Regions from separate parts of the Paenibacillus sp. S-12 genome, predicted to be linked through region 3. Evidence: predicted binding sites of a transcription regulator. Region 3 holds the regulator's gene; each other region holds the start of a gene.
The links. Region 3 encodes CtsR, which represses protease genes until heat stress. Its sites were predicted from a motif close to ATGGTCAATAAAGGTCAAACA; they were not measured.

Region 1 (10,305 bases), on a different contig from region 3:
CTCTTCGGAGTAGTTCAAGATGCCTTTCAATGGGCCCTCAGCTGCTTCTTTCAAAGCTGCATTCACTTCTTCAACTGTAACGTCCTTCTCAAGTTCTACTACCAAGTCCGTAACGGATACGTTAGGAGTAGGAACGCGCATGGACATACCGTTCAATTTGCCTTTCAATTCAGGCAATACGAGGGATACCGCTTTAGCAGCTCCAGTTGTTGTAGGAATGATGTTTTGAGCTGCTGCACGAGCACGACGCAAGTCTTTGTGCGGCAAGTCAAGAACGTTTTGGTCGTTAGTGTAGGAGTGAATTGTGTTCATCATACCTTTAACGATACCGAATTTCTCATGCAATACTTTTGCGAATGGAGCCAAGCAGTTCGTTGTGCAAGAAGCATTGGAGATGATTGTGTGGTTAGCAGCGTCATACTTATCTTCGTTAACGCCCATAACGATTGTAATATCTTCGTTAGTAGCAGGTGCGGAGATGATAACTTTCTTCGCGCCGCCTTTCAAGTGCATTTCAGCTTTATCTTTCGCTGTGAAGATACCAGTGGACTCAACAACGATTTCAACGCCGTTAGCGCCCCAAGGCAAGTTCTCAGGGTTGCGCTCAGCGAATACTTTCACTTCGCGGCCGTTAACAATCAAAGCGCCCTCTTTAGCTTCTACGGAAGCTTCGAATTTGCCGTGAGTTGTGTCATATTTCAACAGGTGAGCCAGAGTCTTTACGTCTGTCAAATCGTTGATTGCAACGATTTCTACTTCTGGATTGTTCAATGCTGCGCGGAATACGTTACGTCCGATACGACCAAAGCCGTTAATACCAACTTTAACCATTGATGATTCCTCCCATTTCCTTCGCAATTTTTTTTTATATATCTCAAGACGGCCTGTAAGGCACATCGAGACCACAATGTTTCAATACTTCCATAGCTGCTGCCTCATCAATGACGAGAATGTCTTCATGTCCTGCACGAAGCACAGCGGTAATGGATTCACCCTTACTTTGACCTCCAGCAACGGCGATGACAACCTCCGTACGAGAAATATCCTCTAGGCGAAGGCCTAGTGTCAGCATCGTATGTACGACATGTCCGTCTCGGTCGAAATAATACCCGAATGCTTCTGCAAGTGCTCCTTCCTGGAGCAACTGCTGGATCGTCTCCTCATCCGCCCGGCGACGCTTCGCCATGACGAGGGCCTCTCCAATGCCATGCACGACGATGCGTGCATGGCGTATGACTCGCAAAATATCTTGGATGTTCGGTTCCTGCTTCAGCGACTGGTATGCTTCCTCACTCAGCAAGTCTGGCACATGCAAGAGCCGATACTGAGCGCCTACGCGCTTCGCCATCGTGGATGCGATTGTGTTCGCTTGATGTTCCAAGCTCTCCCCAAGTCCACCACGAGCGGGTACGAACCAGTTGCCTTTCAACGGTGTTGGACTCGTCAATTGATCTGCCATTGCAGCCAATGTGGAGCCGCCTGTCACCGCCACGACATCTTCCTTGTCCATTACGCTGCTGAGCGCTTTACAAGCCGCTTGCCCAAGTTCCTGTTTAACGACAGGCGATACATCCGAATTGCCGGGTACGACAATGACCTGCTTCAAACCAAATGCTTGGCGGATACTCTCCTCCAGCTGGCGCATTCCGAGCAGTTCACCCATCACGGATTCCAGCTTCCGGACAAGTTGCCGGCCTTCATCAGTGATTCGCATCCCCGTGTTATCCGAATCAATCAGGCCTTGTGCCTTCAATAAGTCGGTTTCTGCACGGAGCACACGCTCGGTCATCTGCAATGACGTTGCCAGCGTTCTTCTCCCGATGGAGTCGGACAACATGATTTGATGCAGGATGGTGTAACGCTTCTTCAACAGTTCAATGAGTTCAGGTAGAAGTCGCTTCTGTATTTCCAACCACTCACGCATTCTCTCCACTCCTGCTTCCCATAAGCAACCATTGGACTAAAAACGTCCCATCTCTACATTTTTTGTCCCACCACTATTCTACCGAATAATGAGGCAACTTGCAAGTAGCCAGAACCCCAGTACATACACCCAAAAATCAAAATTTTCATGCTAAGGAACAACTCTATAATGAGCAAGCAATATCAAAGTTATTCATAATTAGACAGCCTGTCCAAAGACATTCGAGCGCCTATGAAGTAATTAACCCAAAATGCGACATGTTCATACATTTTTTCTAAATCAATCTCGACATTTTTCAGTATAGACAGGAATGATGGACATCATGCTTGACCTTACAACGTTTACAAAAAATTTGAGCCTCCAGAGGAATAAAAAATGAAAACTGTACGGTCAGCGTTGTGAAGCGAGACCTAGCTTTTCATTAGAGTCCAAATATTATGCTGGCAAGTACTTTATCTTATAAGTAGAAGCGACTTGTTACCCCATCCATAGGAAAAGGAAATAATTCAGGGGCGCTCACTTGACTTTGTTATACGCTTTCTTATATAATAAGTTTTGCTCTTGTATGAATGCGCCCGTGGTCCAATGGATATGACGTAGGCCTCCGGAGCCTGAGATCAAGGTTCGATTCCTTGCGGGCGCGCCAATTACACTCCTGTCCTTATTTGGTACAGGATAAGAAGCTACGTTACGCATATATTTAGGTACATAAGCACGGAAGCAACATCTTGAATTTTGCAGAAGCGAAAGGATAGATGTTTTTTTCTCGACATAGTTTGACCATCTTTGACTTTTTGTTTTATGTCCTTTATATTGGATGTGTAACGACATTTAGTGAGGAGGGGTTATCTTGAGTTATGTACCCGTAGTTGTTGAACAAACGAATCGTGGTGAAAGATCCTATGATATTTATTCCCGGTTGTTGAAGGATCGCATCATTTTCCTCGGAACAGAAGTGAACGATCTGGTGGCGAATTCGATTATCGCCCAGTTGTTGTTCCTGGCTGCAGATGACCCGGAAAAGGATATCCATTTATACATCAATAGCCCGGGCGGTTCTATCTCGGCCGGCATGGCCATATACGATACAATGCAGCACATTAAGCCAGACGTATCTACGATTTGCGTCGGCATGGCTGCCTCCATGGGCGCTTTTCTGCTGAACGCAGGCGCTAAGGGCAAGCGCTTCGCGCTGCCGAATAGCGAAATTATGATTCACCAGCCGCTTGGCGGAGCTCAAGGTCAAGCTACCGATATCGAAATCCGCGCACGTCGCATCTTGAAGATGCGCGACAACTTGAACAAGATCTTGGCAGAGCGCACGGGACAACCGCTTGAGCGCGTGGAGCGCGACACAGATCGCGATTACTTCATGTCTGCCCAAGAGGCGTTTGATTATGGTCTTGTCGATAAGGTTCTTGGCAAAGAATAATTTCCAACATTCCTTTTCTACTACTTGAAGGCAAAGGTCGAGTCTGTGTTCTTGAACGCTGGCTCGATCTTTTTTGTCTGTATTTCCACACCCAACAATAAATCGTAGTCCAAGAAACGGCTGTAGGCATACTCTTGTCCATAAAAAAAGGACCGCATCGCGTAAACGCTGATGCGGTCTATATATGTTCTAGGGGTAAACTGTAAACCATGAGAAAGATGAAACGGATCACCTGGTGCAACGGAAGACTTCCGGTTGACCAAGGCCAGTAATCGCTGCCGGCAACCCTCCTTCGCAAGAACTCATCTGTCATTCGGTCCATTGTTAGAATACTAGAGTTACATTAAAGAAAACTGAACTGAACCTTAAAATAAGATAAAATGCGCTTCCTCACCTTAAAATCCCCTTCGATTGTCCTCTCCACAAAAATAGTTGTACGCGCCATGAAATCATTCCATTTCCCATTGGAATCGTTTACAATAAGAATATTGCTGATTTTTTCTGATTTCTCGCTTTACAGACGAGTCGAAACGTATACAATGATTACAAATCATCAACATCTCTTCTCGAATAGATTGTCTTCTTAATTTTTGCAAGATTCACTTCATAGCAAGATTACATCAGGGACTACTAGGAGGTTTGTCAGGATGAGTTGGAACTATTTTCGGTCGAAGCTGCTATTACAGTACATATGGTCGTATATTTTGATTTTTCTCATCCCATTAGTGGTTCTTACTATCTTCATCTATCAAAATGCCGTCAACAATCTGCGCTCCGAAATTGAACAATCGAACGTGAATCAGCTTAATCAGGTGAAACTGAATATTGATTCTCGCATGACGGAACTCCGGGATATTGCTTCACGCATTGCCTATGACGAACAATTGACTCCATATATGATTCGGCATCCTTATTACAGCCGTGACGCGATATCCGCACTCGGCAAATACAAAGCGAATAGCTCCATCTTGGAAGAACTATTCCTCTATTACCGCAATACTCAAGCTATCTACTCTCCGAAAGGAATGACCAATGTTAATGTGCTCTTTGAGCAATATTATTTGTTCGAAGACTGGAATAAAAAGGATATTATTCATGGACTAGAAACAGAACTGTATCCCATAGTTCGGCCTGCTGAATCGGTCAACTTAAATATGAATATTACAAAGTCCATGCTTGCGTATATGATTCCGATTACACCAAACAGCTCTTCTCCGCATGGAACGGTGCTCTTCCTAATGGAGGAATCCAAGCTTACTGGACTGATGGATACCATCTTGAACGGGTTCAAGGGCAACACGTACATTTTTGATGAAAAGGGACGTGTACTTACACAGAACAACCATGGTGAGCCTATTCCAAAAAATGAAATTCATTTGCTTTCAGCGCTCGGATCCGGCATCCACAGCTTAAAGCTGGATAACAGACAACAATCCGTTGTGTCCGTCAAATCCTCCATGAATGGATGGACCTATGTAACGGCTATGCCGAGCGAGCAATTTTTTGGACGCGTATTCCATATTCAGACGTTTTTCCTGCTCGCCTTTGCCGTCGTCGTGTTAGGTGGCATTTTGGCTGCTGTATTCCTTGCCCGCAAGCAATATCACCCGATCCACGATTTGATGGAATTTGCCATGCTCAAGGCGGAAGCAACAGAGGCGACATCCACACAGCATGTACAGAAGTCACGCAATGAGTTGGAATGGATCCGCAAAGCCTTACACGACTATAGCGCCCGCGTCGATATTCAGGAGCCATTTGCCCGTAACCAATTTCTGCTTATGCTGCTTAAGCACGGGAAGCTGGATAACCCTGAATCGGAACATATCATGGACGTACTCGGAATTGAGCTGACAGGCAAGCATTATTTCGTAATCGCCATCTCATGGGATGAATACCCTGGCGTAACTGATGCACTGCATCATCGCCAACACATTGCCGAGTTGCTTGAGGAAATCGAAATCCCTGATTACGGTACCCATGCGTATGGCATCGAACTGCCGCATTTTGATCAATTTGCACTCATTGTAACCATGAACGAAGATACGCAAATCACGGTCGGGCATCGAATGGAGCAAATTGTCGATGCACTGCGCATTATCGTAATGGAGAGCACCCATCTTATCCCCTCTATCGGCGTCGGTACAGCTTACGAAAATGCGGTGCTGCTGAATCAGTCTTATATTGAGGCGGCTTCTGCACTCGAATATCGAATGGCGAATGGGAAAGGCAGCATTACGTACTTCGACAAGCTCTCTCATACTCCGAGCGATACGTTCTGGATTGCGAAGGATTCCCTTCTGAAGCTCACGCAGAGCTTGAAGCAGGGCAACGACACCATCGCTATGCAAATGATTGAAGCCATATTCATCAAGCTGAAAGCAGAGCGCCTATCCATCTCTCTGCTGCGCTGCATTTGTTTTGATATTATGAATACGCTGTTGAAAACAGCATCCGAGCTCGGCCTAAATGAATTGATTCGCGATATTCCCGGCTTTACTTCATTCGAATCGCTAGAGGAGCTCGAAAAAAAGCTACAGCTATTGGCCGCACACATTTGCGAACAGGTCGAGCGCAATACAGAGTCCGAGCAGATTTCGTTAATGGATAATGCCATTGCCTTTATCGATCAACAGTATACCGATTACAGTTTAAGCCTTGAAGGAGTTGCACAGAAGTTCTCGATTTCGTCCTCCTATTTAAGCCGTGCCTTCAAGGAGAAGACCGGAAGCAACTTCTCCCAATATATATGGCAGCGGCGCATGGATGAGGTCATCCGTCAGCTGCTCACAACAAGCGATCCGCTGAAGGATATCATTGTTAGGGTTGGATATTTGGATACTCCGAACTTCATTCGCAAGTTCAAGAAGGAAACCGGCTATACACCTGGCCAATACCGGAAGCTTCACGCCTCAAGCGAGCAAGCGAAAGCTGCCGCTGATGCGGATGATGAATCCTAATAGATATCGCTAAGAAATAGAGCACCTGGGCAGATACACAAGCCCAAGGTGCTCTATTTTCATCCGATTAGCTATCTTGCATTTTCATACTGTATTTCAATACGCTTACTTCGCTGTATTCCATTGATCATAGGCTTTTTGATAAATCTCAACGATCTTATCAGCACCCATTTTCTTCAGGGTCTCTACGTATTTATCCCAGTTCGCCAGAGATTCTTGGCCTGTCACGAACTTCGCTTCCATTTGCTCTACATACTTATCGAGATCGGAGCGCATGCTGCTCACTTGCTGCTGATCTGCTTCAGACAAGTATACGCTTGGGAATGGAACCTTTGCGATTGGGATAATCTTCTCATCGGTTTCTTTCTTCAGCCACTTCTCGAAGTCGCCTTGGAAACCGCGACCCACTTCTTCACTAGCCAGCTTCGGAACAATCGTACCATAGTCCGGTGTCAGCTTTGCACGGTATTCCTCACGATCGCCGCCCCCTGGTACTGGCAGCCATTTTTTCGTATGATCGTCCTTGTTCACATATTCCCACAGTATGCCCTCTGGGCCAAAGCTAAGCAATTCTGATCCTTCTACCGAGTACAAGTAATCAATCCAACGGATTGTTGCTTCTGGATTCTTGTTCTTATTCGTAATGGCAAATGCGCCTGTAATCAAGCCAGGGTGCTTCGCAGCTACCGGCTCGGACATTTCGCTCTTTACTGGTGCATACATTGGATCTGTCATGCTAGGCTCTCCGCCCAATGTAAAGTAGGCATGGTAGTCAGAGAACAATCCGATTTGATTGTTTTTCCCTTTCGCCTTCTTCTGCTCATCCGTTTGCGAGAATGTTTCCTTATCCAGCAAGTCTTCGTTCCACAGCTTGTTCAAGAATGTCAGGTAGCCTTTGTAGCCTTCTTCCATTGGCGTGTAGTGTACTTTGTTCGCTTTGTCAGCATAGATAACCTCATTATAGATGCCCCAAGAGCCAAGCAGCCACATACGAATGTCGTTCAATTTTACCGAGGCCAATGGCACTTCATCCTGCTTGCCGTTGCCATTCGGATCTTCTTCCTTAACACGCTTCAAGTACGTGTACAGCTCATCAATTGTCGATGGTACCTTCTCAATGCCAAGCTTCTTCAGGAACTTGCCGTTATACCAGAGCGGACCACGATACCAGCCTGCATCCAAATCAATGTTCGGCAAGGAGTAGATATGTCCATCCGGTGTTGTAATCGACTTACGAATATCAGGGTGATCATTCAAAATCTTGGTCAAGTTAGGTGCATACTGTTCTAGGAGTCCTTCCAGCGGAATCAAGGCACCTTGTGCGCCATAGTTTACTTCATCCGCAGTCTTTAGCTGACCAGAGAAAAATACATCCGGGTATTCTCCACTTGCGAATACCAGGTTGCGTTTCGTATCGAAGCTGTCGAGCGGCGCATTCTGAAATTCGAATTTAACCCCTGTCTTCTCCTCCATCTTCTTGAAGAAGTCCATGTCCTTCCAGTTTTGAATGCCGACATCCTGGCCCATCATCGTCAAGGTAATTGACTCTTTAACAATTGGATAGCCTTCCTTGTTCAAGTTCTCTACATTGCCTTGGCCCGCCTCTGCCGCAGGCTTATCCGAAGATGAACCGCATCCTGCGAGCATTGTGAAGATCAAGCTCATAGACAACAGCAGCGCACATGTTTTTTTCCATTTCTGCATGGCGATGATCCTCCCTTTGATGATTCGTATAATGTCCTTCTTTATAATAAACAAAGGCGTTGGCACCTTCGATTATTACCGTTGAAGCATTCAACCCTGTAACAAGCCACATCCGACGTACTTACATGAATCTTATATAGAGGCATACAATCAATACTCAATAATAATCAGCCTTTGACAGAACCGATCATAACACCTTGCACGAAATACCGTTGCAAGAACGGATACACAACGATGACAGGCAAGGTCGATACGATAATGACAGAGTATTTCACCAGAGCTGCAATTTCTGCCTTGTTGTTCAGCGCAGCAGCTACTGAGCTGCTTACCGCTGCTCCTGTAGTCTCTGCCGACATCTCTTGGAGAACCAAAATTTGACGCAGGATCATTTGCAACGGATATTTCACTTCGTCATTCAAGTAAATCAAGGCCCCAAAGTAACTGTTCCAGTGTCCTACTCCATAAAAGAGCGCCATAACCGCAATAATTGGAGCCGACAACGGCAATATAATGCGCAGGAACAACCGCAAATTCGTGCAGCCATCGATGCTTGCCGCTTCTTGGAGCTCCTTAGGTATCGTAGATTGGAAGAACGTGCGTGCAACGATTATGTTCCATACAGACGCTGCACCCGGCAGGATTAAGGCCCACATGCTGTTGATAAGCCCCAGTTCCTTAATGAGGAGATAGCCAGGAACCAGACCACCGCCGAAAAACATCGTGAATAAGAACATCCCCATAAAGAAGCCGCGACCGATAAAGTCAGAACGACTCAATGCATATGCCGCCGGTAGCGTTACAAAAAGATTCACACAAGTCCCGACAACCGTATAAAGAATCGTATTTGCATAACCGTTCCAAATCTTTGAGTTCTCGAACACTCTGGCATACCCTTCGAATGTGATACCTTTAGGGAATAGCCACATTTCGCCTGATGCTACATACTTCGGATCACTGATCGACGCACTCAAGATATACAAAACTGGATAAAGCACCAGGATTAGCGCAATCGTCAAATAGATATAGTTACATACGATGAATATTTTATCCGCTCTCGTTTCTTTCACTGCAGCAGCTGCCATGTGCTGTTCTCCTCCTTCCTACCACAAGCTGTTTTCACTCGTGCGACGTGCGATTTGGTTAACTACAATGAGCAAAATAGCGTTCACGATTGAGTTGAACAAGCCAATCGCTGTAGAGAAGCTATATTGCGCATCGACTAGACCAGATCGATACACGAAGGTGGAAATAACGTCGGACGCTTCTTTGTTGAGCGGGTTTTGCAAAAGCAAGATCTTTTCAAATCCGACACCAAGAATGCTGCCCATGTTCAAAATGAGCAAAATCGTAATTGTCGGCACAATTGCCGGAATGTTAATATGCAAAATACGCTGGAATCGACTTGCACCGTCCACGATGGCTGCTTCATGCAGCTGCGGATCAACGCCCGATAAGGCTGCCAAATAAATGATCGTACCCCAACCTGTGCCCTGCCAAACACCAGACAAGACATACATCGTCTTAAACCAGGCTGGATCGGTTAAGAATGCAGCCGGCTCAAACCCAAAGAATTTAATAATATGAATGATAATACCAGTTGAAGGAGACAGGAACGTAATAATAATACCTGCCATTACGACAACGGAAATGAAATGCGGCGCATAGGTTACGGTTTGAACCGTCCGCTTGAATACCCCATCCTTAATCTCATTGAAGGCAAGCGCCAATATAATCGGCAGCGGGAAGCCTACCGCCAGCTCATACAAGCTGATGCTCAGCGTATTCCAAAGCAAATCCCAGAAGTAATAAGAATTGAAGAAACGTTCGAAATGGTCAAATCCAACCCATGGGCTCCCCATAATCCCTTTCGCTGGGATAAAGTTTTTGAAAGCGATTTGAATTCCGTACATCGGGCCGTAATGGAAAATGAGGAAGTACAAAAATGCAGGAGCAATAAATAAATACAACTCCCAATTCTGAAGCATCTTCTTCCACGTCGGTTTCTTCTTATTTGGAACCACGTTCATTGAAAGGGCACTCTGTCCATTTCCTTGCATCGTGTCCACTCCCTCCTTTCAAATGATGGCATGATTGGCATCGCCGATGCTGCACATGATATTGACATGTCGCGCATTAACGATGGACGAAGCCGTGCTAGCGCTTTCATGAGATAATTGTAGGCATCCTTTACCAATAACGTAAATATGTCGTTTCCGCATTGTCGTTACATATCCTTTACAACCGCGCCATTGTGCGGTTTTTTGAACTCATCGCCTAGCCCGCAG
Region 2 (10,305 bases), on a different contig from region 3:
GACTTGAATTATGAAGAGGATTCCACGGCGAAGGTTGATATGAATGTCGTGATGACAGGTCAGGGCAAGTTCGTCGAAGTACAGGGTACAGGGGAAGAGAGTCCATTTACGCGCGAAGAGCTTAACGGGCTTCTGGCCATTGCGGAGAAGGGAATCTTGGAGCTTGTTGAGATGCAGAAGGAGGCACTCGGCCCAATTGCGGACAAGATTGCTGCACGAGCAGCGTTAGAACGCGGAGAGGCGGCCGGACATGCATCTAGCAAGTGATACGATTATTGTTGCAACCAGCAACCAAGGCAAGCTAAAGGAATTTCAGCTTGCCTTCGCCTCGCTCGGCAAGCGTGTGCTCAGTATGGCCGACTATCCTCAATTGCCTGAAGTGATAGAGGATGGGGATACCTTCAATGCGAATGCGCTCAAGAAGGCTAAGGAAGTGGCAGAAGCGATACAACTTCCTGTTCTTGCTGATGATTCGGGCCTTTGTGTAGAACGTTTAGCTGGTGCGCCTGGCGTATACTCCGCACGATATGCCGGTGGGCACGGGGATACGCAGGCGAATAATGCTAAGCTTCTTGAGGAGCTGAAGAAGCTGCCTGCTCGCCGCGTGGAGCACGATAAGCTGGGAGAAGCTTCGGAGCATGTGCTTAGTGCTGCGCAATTCGTTTGCTGCCTAGTACTGTATGATCCTGCAGAGCGGCAGTATGTCGATGTGACCGGTACATGTGATGGGTTCATCTTGGACGAGGCGCGCGGGGAACATGGCTTCGGCTATGATCCGCTATTTTACGTTCCTGCATTCGGCAAGACAATGGCGGAGCTGACTCCGGAGCAGAAGCAGAGCATTAGCCATCGTGGAAATGCAATTCGTATGCTACTTGATGTACTGCAGAAGGAGCACTCACAAGTGTAACCATGTCAATCGAGCGTATTTCGAAGCGTGATGACACAACAAAGATAAGAAAATTAAAAGCAAAAACCTTTCAGCGAAGGGCACCTGACTAGATGACCAGTTTAGGTGTCCTTTTTTTCTTATCAAAATACTCAGATTTTATACTTTCCAACAACGGAAAAATATGAGAAAATTATGGGCAATAAGACGAAGGAGGATTGATGAAGATGAGTGAAGCGCCACGTGAACTTGGCTTGGAAACATTGGCTGTACATGCAGGACAGGAGGTCGACCCGACTACACTATCGCGTGCAGTCCCGTTGTATCAAACAACGTCTTACACTTTCAAAGATACCGATCACGCTGCAGATTTATTTGGTTTGAAGGAATTCGGCAATATCTATACACGGCTGATGAATCCAACGACAGATGTATTTGAGAAGCGTGTAGCCGCATTGGAAGGTGGGGCAGCGGCATTGGCTACGGCATCAGGCCAAGCTGCGATCACGTATGCCATTTTGAATATCGCGGGAGCAGGAGATGAGATTGTTTCTGCGACGAGTCTGTATGGCGGAACCTACAATCTATTCTCAACGACATTGGCGAAGCTTGGCATTACAGTCCGCTTCGTTGACTCCAGTGATCCGGAAAACTTCCGCAAGGCGATCACGGATAAGACAAAGGCGCTGTATGCGGAGGCGATTGGCAACCCTAAGGGCGATGTACTGGATATCGAGGCAGTGGCCGATATAGCACACGAGCATGGCATTCCACTCATCGTGGACAATACGTTCCCGAGTCCATTCCTGCTTCGTCCACTTGAGCATGGTGCGGATATTGTCGTACATTCCGCTACGAAGTTCATTGGCGGCCACGGTACTTCGATTGGCGGGATTATCGTGGATGGCGGCAAGTTCGATTGGGCTGCCACTGATAAGTTCCCTGGATTGACAGAGCCAGATTCTAGCTACCATGGGTTAGTGTATACGGATGCAGTCGGGCCAATTGCATATATTATTAAGGCTCGTGTACAATTGATGCGTGATATGGGGGCTACGATCTCTCCATTCAACGCATTCCTGCTTCTGCAGGGGCTCGAAACGCTTCATCTGCGCATGGAGCGCCATAGCGAGAATGCTTTGAAGGTAGCTCAGTTCTTGGAAGCGCATGAAGGGGTGCAGTCGGTCAGCTACAGCGGCCTATCAAGCCATTCTTCCTATGAGTTGGCACAGAAGTATTTGCCTAAGGGACAGGGTGCGATTTTGACATTTGAGATCAAGGGTGGAATCGAAGCGGGGCGGCAGGTAATAAATCATGTCAAACTCTTCTCTCATCTCGCCAATGTAGGCGATTCCAAGTCGCTCATCATCCATCCAGCAAGTACGACGCATCAGCAATTGAATGAAGCGGAGCAAATTACTGCCGGTGTAACTCCAGGACTTATACGTTTATCTATCGGTACGGAATCGATTGACGATATTTTGTATGATTTGGATCAGGCGATTCGCGCGAGTCAGCCTGCCTCAGTAAAATAAGAATCGATGTACAAATGAAGAAAGACACACGGTACGCTGCAGCGTTTACCGTGTGTCTTTTTGTTGGAAGCCAGTGGGTACCAGCATTTCAGTGTTAGATTACCATGCTACACGGATGCCGTATTCTCGCAGCCATGCATCTACCTGCAGCAGATAAGCGAATAATTGAGGGCCAGACATCAGCTGGCCGAACCAAGGCAGATTTGAGCTTGCTTCCTCGGAAGCGGCAATCGTCCGTATTCGTTCTGCATTGACAAATTGATGGAGTGGGGATGAAGGGTCATCCAATCTCTCAAGTGCCAGTCGGCGAACCGTATTCAAGTAATTTGGATTGTGGGTTTTTGGATAAGGGCTCTTTTTGCGATAGAGGACATCATCTGGCAAAACGCCCTCCAGCGCCTTTCGCAAGATCCCTTTCTCCCGTCCGCCGTAAGTTTTAATGTTCCATGGAATATTGAATACATATTGGACGAGCCGATGATCGGTATATGGGACGCGAACCTCGAGACCAGCGCCCATACTCATTCTGTCTTTGCGATCCAGCAAGGTTGGCATGAAGCGGGTAATGTTGAGATAGGACATATTTCTCATTTTCGCGGCTTGAGCCTCTTCTCCGGGCAATACAGGCACCTCGCGCACCGCATCTGCATAGCGGTCAGCTACATATTGCTCTGCGCGGAGCAAATGAGCGACCTCAGGCTTCAACAAACTGGCTCTGAGAGGCGTAGCAAGCGCCCAAGGGAATGTCCCGGCATTGAGCGCCTCTTTCCGGTGGAACCAAGGATATCCGCCGAATACTTCGTCAGCAGCTTCACCAGAGAGTGCGACAGTGGCGCCTTTCTTGATTTCTTTGCAAAATAAAAGCAATGAACCGTCAATGTCGGCCATGCCCGGGATGTCTCTAACCCTTACCGCGTGCTCAAGCGAAGCAACGAGCTCAGGGGTATCAAATTGAATCCAATGGTGAGTCGTTCCGAGCTCTTCTACCATTCGTCGAATCCAAGGCTCATCCGCATTTGGTTGAAAGGCGTGAGATTGGAAGTAAAGGTCGTTATCCACATAGTCCACCGAATACGTATGCACCTGACCAAGCTTGTGACGCTTATAATGTTGAACCGTTAGGGCGGTTAGCGCGCTTGAGTCCAATCCTCCTGACAATAAGGTACATACAGGAACATCAGAAATAAGCTGGCGTTCAACGGTATCCTCCAGAAGTTCGCGCACATGTTTGGCTGTTTGTTCGGCATCCTCTTCATGCGGAGTGCTCTCCAGCTTCCAATAACTGCGGATGCGCAGGCCATCTGGATTATACTGCAAGGTGTGACCTGGACGCAGCTCTGACATTGCTTGATAGATGCCGTGTCCTGGAGTTCGGGCAGGCCCGATCATCCATATTTCAGCTGCTCCCTCTAAGCTGATGACAGGCTCAATGTCCGGATGGGCAAGCAGCGCCTTAGGCTCGGAACCAAATACGAACCATCCTTCACCTTGAGAATAGTATAGAGGCTTCACCCCAAGCCGGTCGCGGGCCATGAACAAATGCTTTCCAGCTTCATCCCATATGGCAAAAGAAAAGATGCCGTTGAACCGTTCTACGCATGCTTCTTTCCATTCCAGATAGGCTACAAGCAGCACTTCCGTATCACACTGTGTTACAAATAAATGTCCTCGGCTCATTAACTCCGATCTTAATTCCCTCATATTGTACAGCTCGCCATTATACACAATCGCGAACACGCCATGCTCCGTGTGCCGAATCATCGGCTGGGCGCCGTTAGCTGGGTCAATAACAGACAAGCGCCGGTGTCCCAGTGCACATGGACCGGTTATCCATGTTCCCTTCGCATCAGGGCCCCGAGAAGATAATGTTTCGGTCATTTGCTCGATAACGTCGGAACATTGGGCCAAATCACGGTTCCAGTCAATCCATCCTGTAATTCCACACATGTTACGTTCATCCTTTCCGCACCAATCTGTCCACCCGGAAGACCGAATACCGGTATGCTGGAAGATTGAGATAATACCATGGGTATGCGCAAATCGGCATAAGATGTATGTCCATCGGGAGATGATAAAAAAAGCTTCCCTTAAAAGCTGAAACCTGATCTAAACAAAGCGAAGCAATGGTTCTATTAAGGAAAGGAGGTGCTTAATGGAGCGCCGACCTTATTATGTATCCGTACAGAATCGTTCTGTTGTTGCGGAACAAGATGCGGGTGATTATGAATTTGTAGTCCATGTGAATGAGGCAGAAAGGGATGAGCTTCAAAGGCTGCTGAATGGGGTGGGAGACGCCGAAACGGATCAAGTATACAGCTTCATGTTATTTACAAGCAAATCGAATGACATGATTAACGAGCCGTATCAGCAAAACCTCAATAGTGTATATGCCTACATACACAAATTCGGAACCACAGAAACAAAGCAATTTGTGGAGCAAATACGAGAAGTGAGGAGCGAAGACAATGATGGAATTTAAGGCTGCAAAATTTCGCCGTCCGGTTGAAATCGAAGGGCGTCTGTGTGCAGAAGTAGGACTTATCCCAGATGATGACAAGGAGACTCCCCTGCTTGCGTATGTGGCTCCTGTACAAAATGGCGGTTATGAGATTGTTCGCTTGCTGCGCAATGATTCACATTTTGAAGCAGACTGGTACGACAATAATTTGCATAATGCCTTTGAGGAAGTGGCTGCAGAGACATTTATCAATAATAACGAAATTAGCTGCAGCGACCGGGATTCGATCGTAGATGCAGTGCTTGGATCGAGTGAGGTACGGGAAGCGGTTGACGACTTGTTCCAAATGAATTGGTAAACAACTTGGTTTGCTTCTTATCATCGTGTTCATACTAAGGTGATTGATGTACGATGAAGGGAGGTGAGTAAATATGCCAGAACAATTCAAGCAAAATAAGGGCAATAAATATGCGCATCAGAAGAAACATGCGGATGCGGTTCTGTCGAAGAACTTCAAGCATCCGGGCGAAAAGAACCATTGGGAGTTTCACAATAAATAAGCTGGATTCTGAAATGAAGCGCAATTATTCAAGGCTCTGCGATATGCAGGGCCTCTTATGCAGTTAGATGTCCGTAGAGATTTTGGGGATATAAAAAAAGCCTCACATACCAAGTTAGGCTCTGCGAGGCTGCTCATGTATATTGTAAGCAATGAATGGCGTCCCAGGAGGGATTCGAACCCCCGACCGACGGCTTAGAAGGCCGTTGCTCTATCCAGCTGAGCTACTGGGACATAAGTTAAGTAAATTTAGAACATGTATGATTGTAGCAAAGAATTTGAATTTTAGCAACATAAAAATCAAAAAATATTTTACCTATCATATTTACAGTTGGATGTGCAGGAAAGCACTCGTGGCAACCGCGCAGGATAAAGGGCGAGTATGATATAATGCATCGTATAAGAGACTTGCCTGAATAAATTGATACAGTTGCATACATAGCAGAGATTTTTGCAATATATAGGCGCAGTACAGAAAGCAGGTGTTCGTATGTCAGAAGATTACAAAGAGCCGTCCAGGAACAACGTTATCCTATTTCCGAAAACTCATGATTATTACCAAATTGAGTTAACACGGATGCTGGAATCTGAACGCTACGGTGAAGCCATTGCCCTTCTTCAATTCCTGCTGACTTGTGATGGCGAGGATGCACGGATTCGGGAAGAGTGGGATGCGCTGCTTCAATGGCTCGTATCGGCGTTTCCAGAAGCAGAGAGAGATGCTCGCGAACTGGACATACCAGAGGGATTAGCCGGCTGGACGAAATCAACTGCAGAAGAGGAATCGGAAGAAACCGAACAAGATATCCTGCGACGTCAATTTCAGCAGAAGTTGAATGCAGATGGACAATATATGGAACGATTGCTCGCGACACTTGCGGATGGGGAAATGGATGATCGTAAACTTCTTGTGCTGGAGCAGCTTGCGGCAGCAGAAGATGCGGGGATTGACGAAGCTCTGGTCAAACTGCTGAAGGAGGAGGAACTGAGCTCTTTGCTTCAGTTCGGAATTCTTCAAGTCTTGAAGCGGAGGGGGATGCATGGCGAAATTCGATTCCCTCGCGGGCAGGAATGGTTGAACGTTCGAGTAGAGGATACGCCACTTGACTATACGGCGTTCCCGGCAGCGGCGAAGGCACCCGCAGAGCGCGTGAACGAGGCTGCCTCTGTAAGAGAGCCGTCATTAGCCTATTTTGCTCAAGAGCTATGGCAGCAATATGTGAAGCATATTTACGGTTCATCCGCTTACGAGAAGTTGTGTGAGCATGGGCAGGAGGAGTCAGTCGCATGGGCAGCAGCCCTGCACTTTATCATAGCTCGAATGCTGCATATAGATGAAGAAGTGGAAGTAAAGCAATTGTACGGCATTCGTAATGAGATGCGCGTCCAATATGAGCTTGCACTTCGATCGCTGAATCGATCCTTGCGCGTGCAATCATAGGATCCGGATGCTAAGCAACAGGCGGCCGATAGCGCTTTCCAAGGAGGGTGAATGTAGGAATGATGCACTCCTTGAAAAAGTTATCATAGTCGGCTATACTAAAATGGTTATTCAGGACGTGTTATGGTAGGTACACTCTAGCCATGATCTTTTTTGGAGGGGAAGGCATAAAATGAAAGCAACTTGGGAAAAAATAGAGAAGAACGTTGGGGTATTAGAAGTTGAGGTTAATGAAGATCGCGTAGCAGAAGGATTGGACTTGGCATTCAAAAAAGTGTCAAAGCGTGTAAACGTTCCAGGCTTCCGTAAAGGTCGCGTACCTCGCCCAATTTTCGAAGCTAAATATGGTGTGGAAAGCTTGTATCAAGATGCAATTGACATCATCTTGGGTGAAGTTTACACACAAGCTGTAAAAGAAACAAACATCCAACCGGTTGATCAGCCGGAAATCGAAGTTGAACAATTTGCAAAAGGCAAAACGTTCAAATTCAAAGCAAAAGTAACTGTTAAGCCTGAAGTTAAGCTTGGAGACTACAAAGGTCTTGAAGTGGAAACTAAGGAAGCTGAAGTTACTGAAGAAGAGCTTGACGCTGAGTTGAAGCGTCTGCAAGAGCGTCATGCTGAACTCGTTATCGTTGATGAAGAAACAGCACAAAAAGGCGACAGCGTTGTTATCGACTTCGAAGGATTCGTTGATGGCGAAGCATTTGAAGGCGGCAAAGGTGAGCGCTACACATTGGAGCTTGGCTCTAATACGTTCATTCCTGGATTTGAAGATCAATTGGTTGGCCTTGGAACAGGCGACTTCAAAGACGTTGAAGTTACATTCCCTGAGCACTATCATGCAGAAAACTTGGCTGGCAAGCCTGCAACATTCAAAGTGAAAATTCATGAAATCAAGCGCAAGCAGCTTCCTAAGCTTGACGATGAGTTCGCTAAAGACGTTAGCGAGTTCGAAACTTTGGATGAGTACAAAGCTGATCTTACAAAACAGTTGAAAGAACGCAAAACACGCGAACTGGAAGCAACTCGTGAAGCTGAACTCGTTGAAAAAGCATCTGCTAACGCAGAAGTAGAAATTCCACGTGCGATGATCGAAACTGAAATTCAGCACATGGTAAAAGATTTGGACAACCGTCTTCGCATGCAAGGCATGAACATGGACATGTTCTTGACTTTGTCCGGCCAAACTATTGCAGACTTGCGCGAGCAAATGCAAATAGAGGCTAACAAGCGTGTGAAAAACAACCTCGTTCTTGAGCAAATCGTTAAAGAGGAAAACATCACGATTTCCGATGAAGAGCTTCAAGAAGAGCTTGACAAAATGGCAGCTTCCTACCAACGTTCTGCGGAGGAAATTCGCACAATCTTGGAGAAAAACGGTACGCTCGAAAACTTGCGTGAAGAGGCAGCTCTTCGCAAAACAGTTAAATTCATCGTGGACAATAGCAAAAATTAATTGCATATCGGCTACGCAACGCATGGAAAATGCGGGCGTGGCGTAACAGGATAAGGCACGTTACTTTCAAGGGCGTGCCTTATTTTTTACCACCTGCTTGGCGAAAGTTTGTGAATTGTAAGTTCTTTGATTGACCACATAACGTTTCACCACCCTATTATGGGTGTACATAATCAATATGTAACATATTAGGTGAATTCCGTCTGTGGATGAGCTGTAATATAGAGCTTATCTGTAGGGATTACGGGCATTTGCCGCACATACAATAATGGTAATCGGTGTAAAAATGACACCACGGTCAGAAAATGTTAAAATAAAAATGTAAAGCTATGTAAAGAAAAGAGGTCGGTACCATGAATTTAATCCCGATGGTCATCGAACAGACAAATCGCGGCGAACGCTCTTATGATATTTACTCGCGTCTGCTGAAAGATCGCATTATCTTTCTGGGCAGCGCCATCGATGATGACGTAGCGAACAGCGTCATTGCGCAATTGCTGTTCCTCCAAGCAGATGATCCAGAGAAGGACATTTTCTTGTATATCAATTCACCGGGCGGTTCAGTTACGGCCGGCATGGCAATTTACGATACAATGCAGCATATCAAACCGGACGTATCTACAATTTGCGTCGGCTTGGCTGCCAGTATGGGCTCGCTCTTGTTAACAGCTGGAGCGCCAGGCAAGCGTATCGCATTGCCGAACAGTGAGATTATGATTCACCAGCCGCTTGGTGGTGTACGCGGTCAAGCGTCCGACATTAAGATTCACGCAGACTGGATCTTGAAGACAAGACATAAGCTCAACCAGATTTATGTGGAACGCACAGGTCAGCCGATCGAGAAGATTGAGCGCGATACGGATCGCGACAACTTCATGAGCGCTGATGAAGCGAAGGAATACGGCCTTGTTGACCAAGTTTTGCATCCGGCAAGCCCGGGTTTGAAGTAAGGGGGGACACCGATTGTTTAAATTTAATGATGAGAAGGGGCAATTGAAATGCTCGTTCTGCGGCAAGTCGCAGGAACAAGTGCGCAAGTTGGTTGCCGGTCCTGGCGTATATATATGTGATGAGTGCATCGAGCTTTGCAATGAGATCGTAGAGGAAGAGCTCGGTCACGAAGAGGAAGTCGATCTGAAAGACATTCCAAAGCCAAAGGAAATTCGTGCTATTCTGGATCAGTATGTTATTGGTCAAGAGCAAGCGAAGAAGTCGTTGTCCGTAGCGGTATATAACCACTATAAGCGGATCAACACACAGAATAAGATTGAGGATGTAGAACTGCAAAAGAGTAACATCTTGCTTGTAGGGCCTACCGGCTCCGGTAAGACGCTCTTGGCGCAGACTATGGCTAAAATCTTGAACGTGCCATTCGCGATAGCTGATGCAACATCGCTTACTGAAGCAGGCTATGTAGGCGAAGACGTTGAAAATATTTTGTTGAAGCTGATTCAAGCTGCAGATTACGACGTAGAGAAGGCGGAGCGCGGCATTATTTACATCGATGAGATTGATAAAGTTGCCCGCAAATCCGAAAACCCTTCGATTACGCGCGACGTATCCGGCGAAGGCGTACAACAAGCATTGCTAAAAATCTTGGAAGGCACTGTTGCTTCCGTTCCTCCTCAAGGTGGACGCAAGCATCCGCACCAAGAATTTATCCAAATCGATACGACGAACATCTTGTTCATTTGCGGCGGTGCATTTGATGGACTGGAACAAATTATCAAGCGTCGTGTAGGTAAGAAAATTATCGGCTTCAATGCTGACGGCGGTCAGAAGGACTTGAAGCCTGGCGAATATTTGACGATGACACTTCCAGAGGACTTGTTGAAGTTTGGTCTTATTCCAGAGTTCGTTGGTCGTCTTCCAGTTATCTCGACATTGGAGCCGCTTGATGAGCATACACTGGTTCGTATTTTGAGCGAACCAAAGAATGCACTGACGAAGCAGTACCAGAAGCT
Region 3 (10,305 bases):
GATGCTGCGCATGCAGAATCTTGGCAGTACATTGATATTGCGTTTCAGATCAACGATACAGATTCAGGAGTGTCGTCCAATCCTTATCAACGACAATTCAACTATGAGAATACTAATCTAAAGCCAAATTACCATATCGTGATGGAAGCGAAGCAAGGCGGTGAGGCTGCTCTATATAAGAGTGCTTCATCTTCTCCATTGCTTCGATCAGGCGATTTACAAGGGGCATACTTCCATGTTGCAGACGAGGCTAAGGTGATAAGCGGAGCTATCCCTCTGAGTAAGCTTCATTTGAAACTGAACGATATTGTTAAAACGATAGTCGTTCTTAGTGGAGATCGAGCAGATGAGCATGGGGTATTCGATGTAATCCCAGAAACAACAGACAATGAAATTGCGAATGGTTGGAATATGAAGCAGCATCCGAACCGATTAGCGGCATATAGTGAGCCGTTCGCTGTTACCTTTGCTCCGATCATTGACGGGGTTAAAGATAGTTTGTGGGATGGGGTTGGAGCGCTTGGTCAATCCGTTACAGCGAGCACTTACGGAGAGACGCAGCTTGGTGAGATCAAGCTGATGAATGACAGCAATAAGCTGTATGTATGGGTAGACGCGCAAATGCCGAATTGGGGAGATAAGGGGCAGTTTATTGATATCGCCTTGAATGTGAATCAAGTGGACTCAGGCAAATCGGACAATCCATGGGGAGCACAATATAATTTCAGCGGGATGTCAGAAAAGCCGCAATATCATATTATGATGCGATTGAAGCAGGACAATGAGATTGAAGGCGCTGCTTTATATGATTCTTTGGATATAGGGAATCCCATACTATCAACATGGGGTGATCGTAAAGGAGCGGAGTTTGCAGTTTCCAGACAGTCGGGGTTTGAGGCGGCCATTCCGCTATACCAGCTCAAGCTAAAAAATCATGATCAACTGCGTCCAATTGTTGTTCTAAGCGGAAATGAGGACACGCATGGTGCATTCAATATAATACCGGAAGATCCGGGTAATACACGGGCAAACAGTTGGGATGAATCATCAAACCCCAATGTGCAGCGTGTATATGCCCACAATTATGAGATAAAGGGGATGAGTGACGCTCTGGAGCTAATTAGCACAGATCCGGCCAACAAGCAGCAGCATGCAGCAGTTGAAAAGCCGATTATCGTCACCTTTTCCGAACAAGTAGAAATGAATGGTCAAGGTATTACACTTGAAGAATCAAAAGGAACGACTCAATCGATAGATGTGGCGATAAAGGGACAGCAGCTGATCATTACACCGAGTCAGCCGCTTCGATATGATACGGAGTATAAGGCGGTCATTCCAGCAGGGAGCGTTATAGGAAAGGATACCCACACACGGAATGCTGCATATACGTTCTCCTTTACGACAAAGGCTCAGCCTTCCATGCATGCTGCTATCATGGATCAGGATAATGAAGTTCGTGTCACGTTGAAGGATGTTGTTCCGAACTTGGATTACACCGCATTTGTCATTTATGATGGTACATCCAAATTGGAGGGGGTATCTGCTCAAGGTGAAGATGAGAAATCAGTAAAGATCCGTTTGTCCACACCGGTTGATGATGTGTCAAGGGCATTAACAGTACGGTATGAAGGAAATCCACGGAACATTTATAGAGATATGCCAATCAAGATGCGGGGCATTTTGGACAGTTATGTATACACAGGGAATGATTTGGGCGTTACGTATCGTTCTGCTTCAAGCAGCTTCAAAGTATGGGCGCCTACCGTTACACATGCTGCTGTGACTTTATACAATACGGCAGATACTGCAAAAGAAACGCCTAGTAGAGAAATTCCGATGTACAAGGATGCAGCTACAGGTGTATGGGCAGTTGACGTGGATGGCAACTTGAACGGAACCTATTACATGTACAAGCTGCAATTCCCGGATGGAAGCATAACGTATGCACTTGATCCGTATGCGAGAACAGCATCGGTGAACAGTACAAAGTCGGCCATTGTTGAACTTGCATCAACAAATCCGGCAAACTGGGATGGCGATCGGAAACCTCCGTTCCTTGATCCAACAGACGCTATCATTTACGAATTGCATGTTCGTGATTTTTCAATTAACGAGAATTCGGGAATATCGCACGGCAACCGGGGAAAGTTTACCGCGTTTACGGAAACCGGAACGACTTTGCCAGGTAAGCCTGATATTAAGACAGGGATCGACCATTTGAAAGAGCTTGGTGTAACGCATGTTCACTTGCTTCCGACCTATGACTTCGGTTCGGTAAATGAGAAGTTGGTTGATGATACGAACTCGAAAGAGCGGAAGTTTAATTGGGGCTATGACCCGGTAAACTATAACATCCCTGAGGGAGCCTATACGACCAACGCGGCGCAGGAAGACCCGGCGAAGCGAATTCGTGAGTTCAAGGCAATGGTGCAAGCGCTTCACGATCAAGGCATTCGGGTCGTGTTGGATGTCGTGTACAATCATACATTTGTAACTGGCTTGGAGTCCGATATGTCGGTATTTGATAAGATGGTACCGGGTTATTTCTATCGGAGCGATGAGCAAGGCAACTTAACAAATGGTTCCGGTGTAGGAAATGAAGTAGCAACAGAACGTCCTATGGTTAGCAAGTACGTACAGGATTCCGTAAGGTATTGGGCAGAGGAATACAATGTAGACGGTTTCCGCTTCGACTTGATGAAGCTGATCGATTTGCAGACGACACGCGCCATTGTTCATGATCTAAAAGAGATTGACCCGAGCATCATTATCTATGGCGAGCCATGGTCAGGGGGCAGCACACCGCTAGCTGCGGAATTGCAGATTGAGAAGGGTAAACAGCGGGGAGAAGGATTCGCAGTATTCAATGACAATATTCGTGGGGCCATTAAGGGTGGAAGTGACGATGCTTCCACAGGTTTCGCGACAGGGGCCGAAGGTAAAGAGGCGGATGTGGTGAAGGGGCTGCTCGGTGCAATTACAGACTTTACGGCTTCTCCGACGGAGACGATTAATTATGTAACTGCACATGATAACTTGAATTTGTGGGATAAAGTGCTGAAGACACAAGGAAAAGATGCGGACATTAAACGTAATCCATTCGCTACCTTGACAGAGCCGAATGTACTAGATAACGAGACAGTGAAACGCTCGCTGCTTGCAAATGGTATCGTTCTCACGGCGCAAGGAATTCCGTTCCTTCATGCAGGAGATGAGCTGCTACGAAGCAAGTTCGGAGATCATAACAGCTATGAGAGCCCAGATGCGATTAATCAAATCGTATGGAAGCAGAAGGCGGAGTACAAACCAGTATTTGATTACTTGAAAGGTCTTATCGAGCTTCGGACAGCACATCCTGCTTTCCGCATGACAAAGAAGGATGAGGTCACTTCAAACTTACAAGTTTACCGTCAAGAAGGTCAGGTTATTGCATTCAAGTTGAATAACTTTGCGAATGGGGATAAGTGGCGCAATATCGTCGTCATTTATAACGGTTCGACTGCATCGCAAGAGGTTGCATTGCCAACTCCGGACGAATGGAACATTGTCGTGGATCATACGTCTGCCGGTGTGGAGACGATTCGTACGGTGGAGGGCGGCAAGGTAGAGGTAGCCGGATTGTCCATGATGGTGTTGTACGATCAGGAGAATGATTATACACCGACAGCGACAAAGCTTGAAGTAGCATCTTCTACGCTTGGATTAGAGCCTGGAACAAGCTCTCGCTTAACAGCAGTGGTGCGCGATCAGAAGGGACGTCCGATGTTCACTGAGAACGTAACATGGTCAACCTCCGATGCTGCGGTGGCTGTCATGAACAATGGAGGCAAAGTAACGGCAGTGAAGGAAGGAGCCGCAGTCCTTACCGCAACCTCAGGCAAATTGACGGCACAGGTAAATGTGAAAGTAGCGAAGCTTGTTCCTATGACGCTGTCCATTAACGGTTCAGATTCAATTTTTGAGGGGCGCACATTACCATTTACAGCTGCAGTCAAGGATCAATTCGGACAGATGATGTCCAGTGCAGCTGTAGAGTGGAGTTCGTCGGATGCAACAGTGGCCAGAATCGATCGCGCTGGGAAGGTAACAGGTGTGAGGGAAGGAACAGCTGTCATTACAGCTCGAGCTGGAGCAGTAGAGGCATCGAAGAATGTAGTGGTTAAGCCGTTCCTGAAGCGCTATGTTCAAATTAACTATGTTCGTCCAGACGCGAAATATGACAACTGGGGACTGTGGGTATGGCAGACTGGTGTAAAAGATGACGGTCATGAGTTCCAGCGTATTGATAAGGGAATGGCGACTGCCACGATTGAAATCGCACCAGAAGCTGAATCGATTGGATTTATTGTCAAAAAAGGAAACTGGGAAGCGAAAGATATCGATGCCAATCGGTTCATTAAGACGAATTTGGATGACTCCCTAACCAAGGTATATATATATAGCGGGCAGGAAGCTTTCAAGACGCTACCTTCGGTAGCTGGCCCGGTTCAAGAGAAAAGTCAGATTGCGTTCTATTATCGGGATGAGTCGTTATTTGCCAGCGGTGAGCAGGATCACATCACCAATGCTGATGTTGTGATCAACAACAAGTCTTACCCGATGACGTACGATGAGGAAAATGAACGGTTCGTCTACGTAATGGTGAACGCAGCGAATGGCGAATATTCGTACAAATTCTCCATAACAAAGGATGGGATAACGAACGAACTGAATGATCCACACAATACCGTAAACGGGCGCTCGATTGTCGTTGTGAAAGACGCGGGAACAGACCCAGGTACAAAGCCGGATAAAGAATCGGGTACAGACACTGGAAGCAGCTCTGGAAATGAAAACGATAGCAAGGATCGCAACGGTGGCGGTGGTTCTGTCGGGGTACAAGAGCAATTCAAGGGAATGACTGTAACCACTGAAGGTGTCCGCTTTGAGCCTTCATCGATTAAGCGCGTAAATAATATGGATGGAACGAAGACATCTGAGCTGCAAATTAGCAATGAAGAGATTGATGCGATGACTCGATTGACTGATACTGCATCAGGCAAGCAGCTATGGATGATTTCAGCGCCGACGGAAGAAGATGATGTGCACATACGATTCCCAGTGAAGAAGCTAAGGAGTGCGATTGAAAGGCTTGCTCATTTGGAGATTGAGGTACAGACAGGGGCAGGACGCTATCAGCTTCCAATGAAGCAGCTTAGAGAATGGAACGGTGATCATGCACCACAACAATTGTCCTTGCGCATGAAGAAGCCATCCAATGATTTGATGAAGGAAATTGCGACTGCTGCTTCCACATTATCTGGCGCACGCTTGATGTCAGCTGTACAGTTCGAACTGAATTGGGAACAGGATGGGAAATCCGCATCAATTCCTGATCGAGCAGGCAGCTTTACGGCAGGTTCCATTCGAATACCGGGCAGCCAAAGCTTAGGGGAAATGACAGCTCTGAAGTACAATGCTATGATAAAATCATTTTCATTCGTACCGTCTTGGGTGGAGCGTTCTGAGAAGGATACCCAATCCACAATGAACATGAAGCACAGCTACAATGGCAACTTTGTTGTTATCCAATACGCTCCGAGCTTCGGAGATGTAAATGGACACTGGGCGAAGTCGATTGTGGAGATGCTTGCTTCCAAGCTAATAGTCCAAGGGCGTGATGGTGGACAATTCGCTCCGAATGCTGCCGTAACTCGAGCAGAATTTGTAACCATGCTTATGCGTGGATTAGGATATGGCGATGTTCAAGCTCGTACCTTATCTAAGGAAGCGTTCAAAGATGTTTCAGTATCAGCTTGGTATGCAGATGCGGTATTAATTGCAGCTCAACTGAAGCTCATACAGGGAGATGAAAATGGATTCTTCCATCCAAATGCCCCAGTCACTCGCGAGCAAATGGCACAAATGCTAGTCAATGCTGCACATATTGCAGGACATGATTTGCAAGCTGAGAAGGATCATGCTGCAGAGGCTATGGATTATTATAAGGATGTAGAACAAATCAAAGACTGGGCAAGAGTGGCTACGAGTAAAGCACTCACTTCCGGGGTACTCAACGGCTATCAAGACCGTACACTGCGTTCTAGCGAAAAGGCTACACGAGCAGAAGCGGGAGCTGCTTTGAAACGACTTCTTGCAATTCTTCATTATATTGCAGAATAATACGGATACTCCCGTGTCGTCCGCTGTGCGGCAGCGGGAGTATTTTTATATCGGTTTTCACTCGGTATCATGCAACTTCTGCTCTAAACTGAATTTGTTATTCACATGTGCATAAATGTTCTTCACTAGCTGTAATATGTACACCATAAATATTTTTGCCTGTGAACAATCTCTAGGACGGAGAATTTTCTATTTTTTATTCACACTGTACGCATCAATTATCCACTTATGTGGAGAATAGGCGTGATATCCACAACATTCATCGCATGAATGGGGCTTACCAATAATAGCGAATTTGAATATACTGCGTAATCGAGATGTACAGAGATAAATGAATTTCCTTAGAAGAAGGTTATCCACATAAAAGTGTAGAATAGCTGATGAAATTGATCTAAAACAGTTGCAAATTCATATAAGTGCGCTATAATAAATGTAAAGTCAAAGAAAGTCAAAGTCAGACTAATAGTCAAAAAAGTTCAAAATATTAAGCCAAAACAGAATAAGTGAGGCTTATATTTGGTTAAACCTAATATAGAGACTACTTTAAGCGGAAAGGGGGGAGACAATGCGCAACATTTCCGACCTGATCGAGCACTATCTGAAGCATATCCTACTTGAGAGTTCGGAAGGCGCCGTAGAGATTCAACGCAATGACTTAGCTGAACAATTCTCTTGCGTACCATCACAGATTAATTATGTAATCAGCACGCGCTTTACATTGGAGAAGGGATACGTCGTTGAGAGCAAGCGCGGCGGAGGAGGATACATTCGCATCCAGCGAATTGACTTGCCGGCGCATCAAGCGATTCATAATCATTTGTGCGAGTCCATTGGAGAGCGGATCGAACAAAGTGCCGCTGAGGGACTTATCTATCAACTGGAAGAAGCGAAATTCATCTCCCGCCGGGAAGCGAATCTGCTGCGGGCTGCAGTATCTCGAGATAACTTGACAGTGAAGCTTCCTTATCGCGACGAGTTGCGTGCTCGGTTGCTCCGATCCATGCTGTTGGCTTTATTGAGCAAATAAAGGCTGGATGTAAGCAAAACGGAAGCTATCTATAAAGGAGGAGAGACGGTTATGGTGTGTCAACAATGTGGTCAGAAACCGGCTACCCTGCATTTTACGAAAATTATTAATGGACAGAAGACGGAATTTCACATTTGTGAATCATGTGCTCGGGAAAAAGGCGAATGGATTCCAGGCACGGCGAACGGATTCTCCATCCATAATTTATTGTCGGGTTTGCTTGATTTCGATTTGACAGGCAGCAAGCAAGGAGCTAAGGAAGATGCGAAGCCGCAGCCAATGCGCTGTGAGAAGTGCGGACTTACCTATGCGCAATTTGGTAAGCTAGGGCGTTTTGGATGCGATGAGTGCTACACCTTTTTCGGCGATCGCTTGGATCCGCTCTTGAAGCGCGTTCACGGCAATACCATACACGTAGGTAAAATTCCGAAGCGTGGAGGGGGACGGATTCAGCGCAGACGCGAGCTGGAAGAGCTGAAGAAGCAGCTACAGTACAGCATTTTGCGTGAAGAGTTCGAGGAGGCGGCTAACTTGCGTGACCGCATTCGCGAGCTGGAGAATCAACCGCCTAGCGATTCTGAGCGAAGCAGTTCCTGATAGCTCTCACAGGATATAAGTGATATCGAGGGAGTAAGATGACATTAAGCAGTGCGAATTGGAAGGAGATGACGAGATGACAGAGCGACGATTTATTGATGAAGCCCTAAGCGATTGGATGCGCGGCACGGGCCCTGATTCCGATATCGTCATTAGCAGCCGTATCCGTGTGGCGCGGAATATTAGCGGGCTGCCGTTCCCACTCTTGGCTACGAATCAGCAATCAGCTGAGGTGTTGAATCGTTTGTCAGCAGTCATGAAAGACCCGGAATTTGCGCAATTGAATCACTTTCATGAATTAGAGCTGGCAGAGCTTAGCGATACAGAGAAGCAAGTGCTTGTAGAGAAGCATTTAATATCCCCGAATTTAGCGAATGAGTCCCGCAACGGTGCAGTTATTGTAAGTGAGGATGAATCGACCAGCATTATGATTAATGAGGAAGATCATCTTCGTATTCAATGTCTGTATCCAGGACTGCAAATTCGTGAAGCGTGGGAGCAAGCGAGTCGGATCGATGATGTGTTCGAATCGCATATCGATTACGCTTTTGATGAGAAGAGAGGGTTTTTGACGAGTTGCCCGACGAATGTTGGTACAGGAATTCGAGCATCGGTGATGATGCATTTGCCGGCATTGGTTATGACGCAGCAAATCAACCTCATGCTTCAGGCCGTAACCCAGGTAGGTCTGGCAGTTAGGGGCATATATGGAGAAGGTAGCGAAGCGATCGGCAACCTGTTCCAAATTTCAAATCAGATTACGTTGGGTCAATCCGAATCTGAGATTATTGATAATTTGTACAGTGTTGTGAAGCAATTAATCGAGCATGAGAAGGCAGCACGTGAGCAGCTCCTGACGAGCAATCGCATTCGGTTAACGGATCGCATATGCCGTTCCTATGGAATTTTGAAGCATGCAGTAATTATGGACTCAAAAGAAGCCGCACAACGGTTGTCCGACATCAGGCTTGGTTCTGACCTTGGCATCTTGCAGCATATTCAGCCATCAGATCTGAATGAACTGTTGGTCATGACACAGCCAGGCTTCTTACAACATAAATACAACACGGCATTATCTGCAGAAGATCGAGATACACATCGTGCGAAGATGATTCGCGAGACGTTATCCAAATCTAAATCATAATGTAATATGGAGGTGCAACACATATGATGTTCGGTAGATTTACAGAACGTGCGCAGAAAGTATTAGCTTTGGCACAGGAAGAAGCTGTTCGACTGGGGCATAACAATATTGGTACGGAGCATATTTTGCTTGGACTTATTCGTGAAGGCGAAGGCATTGCGGCGAAAGCGCTCGTAGCGCTCGGTCTTGGCTTGGAAAAGATTCAGGACGAAGTCGAAACATTGATTGGGCGCGGTCAAGAGCAGCCGCTTAATATTGCGTATACGCCGCGTGCGAAGAAAGTTATTGAACTGTCCATGGACGAAGCTCGCAAGCTTGGCCACACCTATGTGGGAACAGAGCACATCCTGCTTGGCTTGATTCGTGAAGGGGAAGGCGTAGCGGCACGTGTGCTGAACAACCTCGGCATCAGCTTGAATAAAGCGCGCCAACAAGTGCTGCAACTGCTTGGCAGCAGTGAGGCTGTATCCAGCCATCACGGCCAGTCGCAAAATGTAAGCACACCGACACTGGACAGCTTGGCTCGCGACCTGACTGCGGTAGCGAAGGAAGGCAATCTGGATCCGGTTATCGGACGTTCGAAGGAGATTGAGCGAGTTATCCAAGTATTGAGCCGCCGCACGAAGAACAATCCAGTGCTTATCGGTGAGCCTGGGGTTGGTAAGACGGCTGTAGCAGAAGGCTTGGCACAAAAGATTATTAACAATGAAATCCCAGAGACGTTGCGTGATAAGCGTGTAATGACGCTTGATATGGGTTCAGTTGTCGCTGGTACGAAATACCGCGGTGAATTTGAGGATCGTTTGAAAAAAATTATGGATGAAATTCGCCAAGCGGGTAACGTTATCCTGTTCATTGATGAGTTGCATACGTTGATCGGCGCCGGTGGAGCTGAGGGGGCGATTGATGCTTCTAACATCTTGAAGCCGGCATTGGCTCGCGGTGAGCTGCAATGCATTGGGGCAACAACGCTTGATGAATATCGTAAATATATTGAGAAGGACGCAGCGCTCGAACGACGCTTCCAGCCGATTACGGTAGATCAACCGACACCGGAAGAAGCTATCCAAATTTTGACTGGGTTGCGCGATCGCTACGAAGCACACCATCGCGTGAAAATTACCGATGAAGCGATTGAGCAAGCAGTGAAGCTGTCAGATCGCTATATTACGGATCGCTTTCTGCCTGATAAAGCAATCGATCTGATCGATGAGGCGAGCTCCAAAGTACGTCTTCATACGTACACAGTACCGCCTAATTTGAAAGAGCTTGAAGCACGATTGGAGGATATTCGCAAGGAGAAGGATGCTTCCGTACAGAGCCAAGAATTCGAGAAGGCTGCTGCACTTCGCGATACAGAGCAGAAGATGCGCGA

Region 1: clpP (ATP-dependent Clp endopeptidase proteolytic subunit ClpP) is a predicted target of CtsR. The motif match lies at 2,698-2,718, and genes of this name have one in related genera.
Region 2: clpP (ATP-dependent Clp endopeptidase proteolytic subunit ClpP) is a predicted target of CtsR. The motif match lies at 8,636-8,656, and genes of this name have one in related genera.

Annotation. Positions count from the first base shown of each region.
Region 1 covers NZ_JASIUF010000026.1:6,430-16,734, reverse strand. Annotated here, with positions in the region: gene gap (type I glyceraldehyde-3-phosphate dehydrogenase) at 1-831, opposite strand, end outside; gene NO352_RS22835 (sugar-binding transcriptional regulator) at 875-1,924, opposite strand; tRNA gene NO352_RS22830 (tRNA-Arg) at 2,496-2,570, shown strand; gene clpP (ATP-dependent Clp endopeptidase proteolytic subunit ClpP) at 2,775-3,356, shown strand; gene NO352_RS22820 (helix-turn-helix domain-containing protein) at 4,004-6,316, shown strand; gene NO352_RS22815 (extracellular solute-binding protein) at 6,422-8,020, opposite strand; gene NO352_RS22810 (carbohydrate ABC transporter permease) at 8,188-9,102, opposite strand; gene NO352_RS22805 (ABC transporter permease) at 9,121-10,077, opposite strand.
Region 2 covers NZ_JASIUF010000004.1:45,125-55,429, forward strand. Annotated here, with positions in the region: gene rph (ribonuclease PH) at 1-267, shown strand, start outside; gene NO352_RS02480 (XTP/dITP diphosphatase) at 251-910, shown strand; gene NO352_RS02485 (homocysteine synthase) at 1,117-2,424, shown strand; gene asnB (asparagine synthase (glutamine-hydrolyzing)) at 2,524-4,371, opposite strand; gene NO352_RS02495 (hypothetical protein) at 4,577-4,903, shown strand; gene NO352_RS02500 (hypothetical protein) at 4,890-5,240, shown strand; gene NO352_RS02505 (hypothetical protein) at 5,314-5,442, shown strand; tRNA gene NO352_RS02510 (tRNA-Arg) at 5,599-5,675, opposite strand; gene NO352_RS02515 (hypothetical protein) at 5,932-6,882, shown strand; gene tig (trigger factor) at 7,055-8,341, shown strand; gene clpP (ATP-dependent Clp endopeptidase proteolytic subunit ClpP) at 8,695-9,291, shown strand; gene clpX (ATP-dependent protease ATP-binding subunit ClpX) at 9,305-10,305, shown strand, end outside.
Region 3 covers NZ_JASIUF010000020.1:60,291-70,595, reverse strand. Annotated here, with positions in the region: gene pulA (type I pullulanase) at 1-6,162, shown strand, start outside; gene NO352_RS19515 (CtsR family transcriptional regulator) at 6,728-7,189, shown strand; gene mcsA (protein-arginine kinase activator protein McsA) at 7,241-7,786, shown strand; gene mcsB (protein-arginine kinase McsB) at 7,863-8,930, shown strand; gene clpC (ATP-dependent protease ATP-binding subunit ClpC) at 8,954-10,305, shown strand, end outside.